2 regions of the Streptomyces sp. NPDC023573 genome follow, and region 2 is predicted to be linked to the other one. Evidence: riboswitches for the same ligand, from Rfam matches in the RefSeq annotation. Region 2 holds a riboswitch; the other holds the start of a gene.
The links. A riboswitch is a leader RNA that binds a small molecule or an ion and turns the genes downstream of it on or off. The one in region 2 is predicted to bind cobalamin.
Positions count from the first base shown of each region.

Region 1 (5,395 bases), on a different contig from region 2:
GCGGGACTGCTCGGCACGGACGTCGGCCTCCCGATGCTCATGCTGTCCCGGCATTCGATCGACGGAGGGGGCGAACCGGTGGAGTGGGTGCGCTCCGTGTACCGGGGCGACCGGTACAAGTTCGTAGCCCGTCTGAAGCGTCCCACGGACTGAGCACCGTCAGGGTCCCGGAATGCCTGATCCCCCCGCGTGCGCGGGGGGATCAGGCATTTCGGGCGACACCGGACCGTTGCACGACCGCAATGCGGACGGGGGGTGACGGTGGACGGGGCGCTCGCTTAGATTTCCTGCGCATTACACCAGGTGATCAGCGAGGGGACGGAGTCGCCACATGCCAGAAGAAAACGATGCGAACCCACCGACAGCACCGACAGTGACACCCATGAGGGTGGTCATCGGGCTCTGCCTGATCGCCCCGTTCGTGGCGATGCTCTGGGTCGGGTCGTACGCGAAGGTCGATCCGACCTTCATCGGCATCCCGTTCTTCTACTGGTACCAGATGCTGTGGGTGCTCATCTCGACCGCTCTCACCATGATCGCTTACAAGCTGTGGCAGCGTGACCAGCGCGCCCGCAAGGGGGGTGCGTCAGCGTGATGGACGGCTCGAACAACATCGCGGCCGCCGGGGACGGCGTGAACGGCGTCGCACTCGCCGTGTTCATCTTCTTCTTCCTGGCCGTCACGGTCATCGGGTTCATGGCCGCGCGCTGGCGCAAGGCCGAGAACGAGGCCACCCTCGACGAATGGGGCCTGGGCGGGCGGTCGTTCGGCACCTGGGTCACCTGGTTCCTGCTCGGCGGAGACCTCTACACGGCGTACACCTTCGTCGCGGTGCCCGCGGCGGTCTACGCGGCGGGCGCGGCCGGCTTCTTCGCCGTCCCCTACACGATCCTCGTCTATCCGCTGATCTTCACCTTCCTGCCGCGCCTGTGGTCGGTGTCGCACAAGCACGGCTACGTCACCACCTCGGACTTCGTCCGTGGCCGCTTCGGCTCGAAGGGTCTCTCGCTGGCGGTCGCCGTCACCGGCATCCTCGCCACGATGCCGTACATCGCGCTCCAGTTGGTCGGCATCCAGGCCGTCCTGGACGTCATGGGCGTCGGCGGCGGCGAGAACACGCACTGGTTCATCAAGGACCTGCCGCTGCTCATCGCGTTCGCCGTCCTCGCCGCGTACACCTACTCCTCGGGGCTGCGCGCGCCGGCGCTGATCGCGTTCGTCAAGGACGGGCTGATCTACCTGGTCATCGCGGTGGCGATCATCTACATCCCGATCAAGCTGGGCGGGTTCGACAACATCTTCGCCGCCGCCGGCGAGAAGTTCTCCGCCGCGAACGAGGCGGCCGGCAAACCGGTGGCCGGGCTCGCACCCGGCGTCTCCGGCCAGTGGGTTTACGCCACCCTGGCCCTGGGCTCGGCGCTGGCGCTCTTCATGTACCCGCACTCGATCACGGCGACGCTCTCCAGCCGCAGCCGTGAGGTGATCCGGCGCAACACCACGATCCTGCCGCTGTATTCGCTGATGCTGGGCCTTCTGGCGCTGCTCGGATTCATGGCGATCGCGGCCGGGATCAAGGTCGACAACGGCCAGCTCGCCATTCCGCAGCTCTTCGAAAACATGTTCCCGGACTGGTTCGCGGGCGTGGCCTTCGCCGCGATCGGTATCGGCGCCCTGGTGCCCGCCGCGATCATGTCGATCGCCGCGGCGAACCTCTTCACCCGCAACATCTACAAGGACTTCCTGAAGCCGGACGCGACCCCGGCCCAGGAGACCAAGGTCTCCAAGCTGGTCTCGCTGCTGGTCAAGGTCGGCGCGCTCGCCTTCGTCCTCACCATGGACAAGACGGTCGCGATCAACTTCCAGCTGCTGGGCGGCATCTGGATCCTCCAGACGATGCCGGCCCTGGTGGGCGGGCTCTTCACCCGGTGGTTCCACCGCTGGGCCCTGATCGCGGGCTGGGCGGTCGGCATGATCTACGGCACGGCGGCCGCGTACGGCGTCGCCAGCCCGACCCAGAAGCACTTCGGCGGGTCCTCGAAGGAGATCCCGGGCATCGGCGAGATCGGTTACATCGGTCTCACCGCGTTCGTCCTGAACCTCGTCGTCGTGCTCGTGCTGACCGTCGTCCTCAACGCGGTGAAGGCGCCGGCCGGTGTGGACGAGACCTCCCCGTCGGACTACACGGCGGACGCGGGCGACCCCGGCGTCAAGGTCGAGCTCCCGCCGGCCACGGCGGGCGCCCCGGGCGGCCACTGACCCCACAGCGGTCACTCCGGAGCAGGACGTCCGTCCCGGCAGGGTCCTCCCTGCCGGGACGGAGTCGTCTCAGGACCGGTGCCCGAGGCCTGCGGAAACGGGGGCGCGCCGCACCCGGCGTCTGGGGCAGACTGCCGCCCATGGACGTTTCGATCAGGCCGGCGCTGCCCGCTCAGTTCGAGGAGCTGGGCGAGATCACCGCGCACGCCTATGTGGGCGACGGGCTCCTGGACTTCGGCGCCGACGACCCCTACCTGGATCAGCTCCGCGCGGTCGGGCGGCGGGCCGCCGAGGCCGAGGTGCTGGTCGCGCTGGACGCCGACGGCAGGCTGCTGGGCGGTGTCACCTACGTCGCGCCGGGGAGCCCGTGGGCGGACATCGCCGGGGAGGACGAGGCCGAGTTCCGGATGCTGGCCGTCTCGCCGGAGGCCCGTGGGCGGGGTGCGGGTGAGGCGCTCGTACGTGCCTGTATCGAGCGGGCGCGGGCTGCGGGAGGGCTCACCGGGATCGTCCTGTCGACGCAGTCAGCCATGCTGGGCGCCCACCGGATATACCGCCGCCTCGGCTTCGTACGGACTCCCGAGCGGGACTGGTGTCCCCTGCCGGAGCTCTCGCTCCTGACGTTCCGCCTGGAGCTCTGACCCTTCACGACACAAGATGTGGTGGCTTCTTCAATCGGCACCCCCCACATGTATGCTCGACCTCGCTGTCGCCGCAGGGGAATCCGGTGAGAATCCGGAACTGTCCCGCAACGGTGTGATCGGTGTGCTCATCCGCACCCCGAAGTCCGAAGACCTGCCGACAGTGCGCCCGGCTCGACCGATCCGGGCGCCGATACGTCCGGGCCCCGCGGAGGGCCGGTGGACGCCGCGCGCCGTGCTGCCCTTTCCCGGGCGCCGTGTGCCCCCGGCTGCCCCGCTCCCGCAGGCCCTGAGCCGAGCGAGGGATAGCCCCAGTGACCATCGCGCCAGCCGACCCGGTTTCAGCCACGGAACCCGAAGGCCGCACGACCGACGCGCCCGGGACCGCACTGCTGCGGACCCTGACCGGTCTCACCGCCGATCTGCCCGACACCGACCCCGGACGGGTGGCCGCCGCCGCGCTGCGTGGCCGCAACGCCCGGTCGGACGAGGCCGAACTGCGCTCGCTGGCCACCGAGGCCGCCGCCGGCCTGATCTCCGAGGACCCCGCCTACTCCCGGCTCGCCGCCCGGCTCCTCACCCGGACCATCGCGGACGAGGCCGCCGGCCAGGGCGCCGTCTCCTTCTCCGCGTCGGTCGCCGTGGGGCATCGCGAGGGCCTGATCGCGGACCGTACGGCCGGGTTCGTCACGCGGCACGCCGCCGCCCTCGACGCGCTGGTCGAGCGGGCGCTCGCCGAAGGCGCCGACGACCGCTTCGGCTACTTCGGGCTGCGGACGCTGCACAGCCGGTACCTGCTGCGCCATCCGCTCACCCGCGATGTGGTCGAGACCCCGCAGCACTTCATGCTGCGCGTCGCCGCCGGGCTGGCCGAGGACACCTCCGAGCGGGCTCTGGAGGAAGTGGCCGCGCTCTACGGCCTGATGAACCGGCTCGACTACCTGCCCTCCTCCCCCACCCTCTTCAACTCCGGAACCCGCCACCCGCAGATGTCCTCCTGCTACCTGCTGGACTCGCCGCTGGACGAGCTGGACTCGATCTACGACCGCTACCACCAGGTGGCGCGTCTCTCCAAGCACGCGGGCGGCATCGGGCTCTCGTACTCCCGTATCCGCGCCCGGGGTTCGCTCATCCGCGGCACGAACGGACACTCCAACGGCATCGTGCCGTTCCTGAAGACGCTCGACGCCTCGGTCGCCGCGGTGAACCAGGGCGGCCGCCGCAAGGGCGCCGCCGCCGTCTACCTGGAGACCTGGCACGCGGACATCGAGGAGTTCCTCGAGCTGCGCGACAACACCGGCGAGGACCAGCGGCGTACGCACAACCTCAACCTGGCGCACTGGATCCCGGACGAGTTCATGCGCCGCGTCGACGCGGACACCGACTGGTCACTGTTCTCACCGGCGGACACCCCCGAGCTGGTCGACCTGTGGGGCGACGCGTTCGACGCCGCCTACCGGGCCGCCGAGGCCAAGGGGCTGGCCCGCAAGACCCTGCCGGCGCGTGAGCTGTACGGAAGGATGATGCGGACCCTCGCCCAGACCGGGCAGGGCTGGATGACGTTCAAGGACGCCTCGAACCGCACGGCGAACCAGACCGCCGAGCCGGGCCGGGTCGTGCACTCCTCGAACCTGTGCACGGAGATCCTCGAAGTCACCGACGACGGCGAGACGGCCGTCTGCAACCTGGGTTCGGTCAACCTGGGCGCTTTCGTGGTGGACGGCTCCATCGACTGGGAGCGGCTGGACACCACCGTGCGGACCGCCGTGACCTTCCTGGACCGGGTCGTCGACATCAACTTCTACCCGACCGAACGGGCCGGCCGCTCCAACGCCCGCTGGCGTCCGGTGGGCCTGGGCGCGATGGGCCTCCAGGACGTCTTCTTCCAGCTGCGCCTCCCCTTCGACTCCCCCGAGGCCCGCGCGCTGTCCACGAGGATCTCCGAGCGGATCATGCTGGCCGCCTACGAGGCCTCCTGCGACCTCGCGGAGAAGTCCGGCCCGCTGCCCGCCTGGTCCGAGACCCGCGCGGCGCGCGGCGTACTGCACCCGGACCACTACGACACCGAGCTGCACTGGCCGGAGCGCTGGGACGCGCTGCGCGCCCGGATCGCGAAGACGGGCATGCGCAACTCGCTGCTGCTCGCCATCGCGCCGACGGCGACCATCGCCTCGATCGCCGGGGTGTACGAGTGCGTCGAACCGCAGGTCTCCAACCTCTTCAAGCGCGAGACCCTCAGCGGGGAGTTCCTCCAGGTCAACGCCTACCTGGTCGACGAGCTGAAGAGACTCGGCGTCTGGGACGCGCGGACCCGTGAGGCGCTGCGCGAGGCGAGCGGCTCCGTGCAGGGCTTCGGCTGGATCCCCGAGGACGTGCGTGCGCTGTACCGCACGGCGTGGGAGATCCCGCAGCGCGGCCTGATCGACATGGCGGCTGCCCGCACGCCGTTCCTCGACCAGAGCCAGTCGCTCAACCTGTTCCTGGAGACGCCGACGATC
Region 1 covers NZ_JBVHKB010000005.1:546,807-552,201, forward strand. The annotation lists gene ACZ32T_RS19525 (GntR family transcriptional regulator) at 1-153, shown strand, start outside; gene ACZ32T_RS19530 (DUF3311 domain-containing protein) at 383-595, shown strand; gene mctP (monocarboxylate uptake permease MctP) at 595-2,256, shown strand; gene ACZ32T_RS19540 (GNAT family N-acetyltransferase) at 2,397-2,897, shown strand; cobalamin riboswitch at 2,950-3,073, shown strand; gene ACZ32T_RS19545 (ribonucleoside-diphosphate reductase subunit alpha) at 3,212-5,395, shown strand, end outside.
Region 1: it holds a riboswitch for cobalamin, as region 2 does, so the genes downstream of both, ACZ32T_RS19545 (ribonucleoside-diphosphate reductase subunit alpha) here and ACZ32T_RS23415 (ABC transporter substrate-binding protein) in region 2, are expected to answer to the same signal.

Region 2 (5,395 bases):
GCCTCCTCGACCACGAGTGCGCCGGCCGCCGCGATCTGTCGGACTATCTGTCGATGCGGCGCATCGGCACCTTCCTCTGCACGGAGGTGGCACACGGCAACAACGCGGCGGCCATGGAGACCACCGCCACCTACGACCGTGAACGGGACGGCTTCGTCCTGAACACCCCGAACCCGGGCGCACAGAAGTTCATGCCCAACACCAGCCCGGCGGGCGGAGCCAAGTCCGGCCTGGTCGCCGCCCGCCTGGTGGCCGACGGCTCCGACCACGGGGTGCGCCTCTTCCTGGTGCCGCTCACCGACGACACGCAGGCGCTGCCCGGTGTCCGGGTGCGGCGGCTGCCGGCCCGGATGGGCAGCCCGGTGGACCACTGCCTGACCTCGTTCGACCGGGTCTTCGTGGCACGGGACGCCCTGCTGGGACCAGCCGAGGAGGGCGACGTCCCAGGGGAGTTCAGAACGGGGCCAGGGGACAGGCGGCGTCGTTTCCTCACCGCGATCGGGCGGGTCACCCCCGGCCGCATCTCCATGAGCGCCTGCGCCGCGGGCTCGGCCCGCGCGACCCTGGCGGTCGCCGTACGCTACGGCGGGCACCGGATGATCTCCGGCTCCCGGGGCGCACCACCGGTGCCGGTGAACGCCCACCGGACGCACCACGGACCGCTCGCCTCGGCGATGGCCATGGTCTTCGCCATGAGCCTGCTGTACCGCAGGGCACAGGAGCGCTGGGAAGCCCGTACGGACGAGGACGCCCGGACGGACGCGGTGAGGCTGGTCGACGTCGCCAAGGCGTGGATCACCTGGCGGGCCCGCGACGTCATCGTCGAGAGCCGTGAACGCTGCGGCGCCCAGGCGCTGCTGGAGAACAACGGCATGACCGAACTCGTCACGGGCGTGGAGGGCGCCATCACCGCGGAGGGCGACAACATCGCCCTGTACGCCAAGGCCGCGGCCGACATGCTCTTCGCCGCAGAGCCCGGCGGTGGTGACGACGCCCCCGACCGGGCCCCGTACCCCGGGGACCTCGCCGACCCGCACTTCCTGGGCCGGCTACTCGCCTCGGTCCAGGACATCTGGTTCGCCCGCGCCAGGGCCCGTGCGCTGCGGGCACCCGACACAGACACCCTCGGCCGGTGGAACGCGGCCTCGGGCCCCGCCCTGCGCGGCGTCGAAGCCTACGCGTACCGGCAGGCCGCCCAGGCCTACGCCGAGGCCCGCGCGACACTGCCCGAAGGGGCGGCCAGGGAACGGATCGGCGAGCTGGAGCGGCTGTTCGCCCTCGAATGGGTCTCCCGTAACAGCGGCGACCTGCTGGCCGCCGGTCTCCTGAGCACCGCTCAGGTGGACGCCTTGCCCGAGGCCGTCGAGGAGCTCGTCACGGCCGTCGCCGCGCACGCCCCCGAGCTGGCCGAGTCCTTCGCCCTGCCCGAGGAACTGCTCGCCGACTGGCCGATCGCCGGACCCGGCTACGCGGACGCGTACGACGACCCCGAGGGCCCCTGGAACACCGGCCTGGCGGACGCCCGATGAGCGCCGGAGGCAAGGGACAGGCCGTCTGCTGCCGCCTCGGCGAGCACCTGGAGATCCTGGGTCTGCGCGCCGTCCTGCTCGCCTACTGGGGCACGACGTCCGTGCTCGCCCGCCGCGGCGGAAAGCCGCAGCCCGCAAGCGGCGAATCGGTTCACCCCAAGCGCTGACCCGCCCGACGGCCGGCCGGTACGGAGAGGGAGAGACCCCTCGCCGTACCGGCGACGGCCCCCGGGGCAGGCGGCGCGCAGCGTGATAGCTTGCAGACGCCAGTCACACTCCACGTGGAGTCAGGGAATCCGGTGCGAATCCGGAGCTGACGCGCAGCGGTGAGGGGGACGGGCGGGGCCACAGCCACTGGGACACCCACGGGTGCACCGGGAAGGCGCCCCGTCCGGACGAACCCGAGTCCGAAGACCTGCTGGCAACCGCTTCCGCACCGGGAGCGGAACTCCGTACGGGCTCCGCGCATGAGCCCAGAGAACGCCGAGGTCTCCGTGCCGCCCATAGCCAGCACCGCACGCCGAACAGCCCTGCTCATCGCGGGACTTGTCCTTCTGACCGCCTGCGGGGAAGGCGGCGGCGCCTCCGACGGCGCGGCCCGGTCCGCCGCCGGCGACGGCTTCCCGGTGACCCTGGAGAACTGCGGCCGTACGGTGACAGTCGACTCGCCACCGCGTCACGCCGTCTCACTCAACCAGGGATCCACCGAGATCCTGCTCTCCCTGGGCCTCGCCGGCAGGCTGGCCGCCACCGCGACCTGGACGGACCCGGTGATGAAGGGCCTGGAGAAGGACGAATCCACGGTGAAGCGCCTCGCCGAGAACCAGCCCTCCTCCGAGAAGGTCCTAGCCGAGGAACCCGACTTCGTCAGCGCCTCCTTCGCGTCCACCCTCGGCAAGGGCGGGGTGGCACCCCGCGACCAGTTCGAGGAGCTGGGCGTACCGACGTACCTCTCGCCCTCCGACTGCGCGGGCAAGGACAACACCGGCAGCGGCGACGGCTCGCGCTCCGAGCCCCTGACCATGGACCGCGTGTACGGCGAAGTGCGCGACCTGGCCAAGGTGTTCGGCGTCCCGGAGCGCGGCGAGAAGCTGGTGAAGAGCCTTCGCGCACGCGTCGACAGGGCGACCGCGGACATCGACGCGTCCGGCACCACGATGCTCTACTGGTTCGCCAACTCCGAAGCCCCGTACCTGGCCGGGTGCTGCGGCGCCCCCGGCATCATCACCGAGGAGCTGGGCGCGAAGAACGTCTTCGACGACACGCACGAGGAATGGCCCCAGATCAACTGGGAGACCGTCGCCGACCGCGACCCCGACGTCCTGGTCATCGGTGACCTGAGCCGGAAGTCGCAGACGGCCGAGAGCGCGGCGAAGAAGATCGAGTTCCTGGAGTCCAACCCCGCCACGAAGAACATGGACGCCGTCCGGCACAAGCGGTACGTCCTGCTCAGCGGCCAGGCGATGAATCCGACCGTCCGGACCGTGGAGGGCGTGGAGCGCCTCGCGGCCGGGCTGCGCTCGTTCGGGCTCGCGGGGTGACGAGGACCGAACGCGCCCCGGACGTTCGGGTGGAGCAGCCGCCCCCGGCCCGGACGCCACCCGCAGTCCGGGTCCTGCGCGACGGCGTCCTGTGGACCGCCGGGATCGTCCTGCTGCTCCTGTCCGTCGCGGTGGCCGTCACGATCGGGCCCGCCCGTGTCTCCGTCCCGGACGTCTGGGCCGCGGTGGCCTCGCACCTCGGCCTGGGAGACGGGCGGCTGACCCCGATCCGTGACGGCATCATCTGGAACCTGCGCATGCCCCGCACCCTGCTGGCGGCGGTGTGCGGGGCCGGACTCGCGGTGTGCGGCACCGTGATGCAGTCGCTGCTGCGCAACCCGCTCGCCGACCCCTTCGTCCTCGGCGTCTCCTCCGGGGCGTCCACCGGGGCGGTCGTGGTCGTCGTCCTGGGCGTCGGCGGCGGAGCCGTGTCGGTCTCGGGCGGTGCGTTCGTCGGGGCGCTGTGCTCGTTCGCCCTCGTCCTGCTGCTCAGCCACACCCTCGGCGGATCCACCGACCGGGTCGTCCTCTCCGGGGTCGCGGCCATGCAGCTCTTCTCCGCGCTCACGTCCTTCGTCGTGATGACCGCCGCCGACGCCGAACAGACCCGGGGCGTGCTCTTCTGGCTGCTCGGCTCGCTGAGCGGGGTGGGCTGGAGCGAAGTGTGGATGTGCTCGGCCGTGCTGGCCGTGACCCTGCTGATCTGCCTCGGCCACGCCCGTACGCTCGACGCCTTCGCCTTCGGCCAGGACGCCGCGGCCGCGCTGGGCGTGCACGTGGGACGCACCCGGATCGTGCTGCTCTGCACCACCGCGCTCCTGACGGCTGCCCTGGTCAGCTCGGCGGGCGCCATCGGCTTCGTCGGCCTCGTCCTCCCGCACGCCGCCCGGGCGCTGACGGGCTCGGGGCACCGACGGCTGCTGCCGGTGACCGCTCTCGCCGGAGCCGTGTTCCTGGTCTGGGTGGACACCCTGGCCAGGACCGTCCTCGACCCGCAGGAGGTCCCGGTCGGTGTGGTCACCTCCCTCATCGGGGTACCCGTCTTCGTCATCGTCCTTTACCGCACCCGGAGGAACGCGTGAACCGGACAGCGGTCCCCGGCGACGGCCTGCGCGCCGACCGGGTCGCCCGGGAGGCCGGCGGGCGGATCGTCCTCGACGGAGTGAGCATCGCGCCGCCGCCCGGCACCACCGTCGGGCTCCTGGGGCCGAACGGCTCCGGGAAGACCACGCTGCTGCGGGTGATGGCGGGCGTGATCGCGCCCGGCGCGGGTGTCGTCACCCTCGACGGCCGCACGCTCGCCGAGACCGGCCGGCGCGGCGTGGCCCGCCGCGTGGCCGTCGTCGACCAGCACGCGGTCACCCAGGTCGACCTGAGCGTGCTGGACGTCGTACGCCTCGGCCGCATCCCGCACCGCCGGGCCTGGTCGGCGCCCGGGCCCGAGGACGAGGCCGCCGTGCGCGAGGCTCTGGCGCGCACCGGACTGGCCGACCGCGCCGCCCAGTCCTGGCACACCCTGTCGGGTGGCGAGCGCCAGCGGGTGCAGATCGCCCGCGCCCTCGCCCAGCAGCCGCGGGAACTCCTCCTGGACGAACCCACCAACCACCTGGACATCCAGCACCAGCTGGAGCTGCTCTCCCTGGTCGCCGTGCTGCCCGTCACCGCCGTGGTCGCGCTGCACGATCTCAATCTGGCCGCCATGTTCTGCGACCGGGTCACGATCATGAAGGAAGGCAGGGTGGTCGCCGGGGGGACGCCCTCGGAGGTGATCACCGAGGAACTCATCGCCGACGTGTACCGGGTGCGCGCGGTGGTCACGCCGGAAGGGCCCGACGGACGCCCCTCCGTGCGGTTCCTGCCGGGCGGAGCGGCCCACCGGTGACGGCGGGACGAGAGGGCGGGCCCGTGAACCGCCCGGGTCCGCCCCTCGCTGCTGTCGCGCGGCCTTTCGCCGCTGTGTGAGGGGTCAGCGACGACGTCCCTGGCCGAACTCGCCGCCCATGTCCTTGCCGCTGCCCATGTCGTCCTTGCCGTCCGCGTAGTCGATCTTCTCCTTGCGGAGCTCGGCGGAGACTTCCTTCTGCTCGGTGACCTTGTTGGTTTCGAGACGGACCCGTTCCACGGGGACCGCCTCCTTGCGGACGGTGGCTCGTTCGGCGTGCAGGGTGACTTCGACGTCCTGTTCGCCGAGGTCGTGCGTGCCCTTCATGCCTGTGGCCTTGTCGCCCGGCTGCAGAGGCTCGCGCACCACGCGCACCTCCTCGTGGGACACCGGCACCGTCCGTGTGACGTTCTCCGTCACGACGTACTTGTGCAGACGTGCCC
Region 2 covers NZ_JBVHKB010000007.1:226,378-231,772, reverse strand. The annotation lists gene ACZ32T_RS23425 (acyl-CoA dehydrogenase family protein) at 1-1,529, shown strand, start outside; gene ACZ32T_RS23420 (hypothetical protein) at 1,526-1,696, shown strand; cobalamin riboswitch at 1,780-1,966, shown strand; gene ACZ32T_RS23415 (ABC transporter substrate-binding protein) at 1,997-3,070, shown strand; gene ACZ32T_RS23410 (FecCD family ABC transporter permease) at 3,100-4,152, shown strand; gene ACZ32T_RS23405 (ABC transporter ATP-binding protein) at 4,149-4,952, shown strand; gene ACZ32T_RS23400 (PRC and DUF2382 domain-containing protein) at 5,037-5,395, opposite strand, start outside.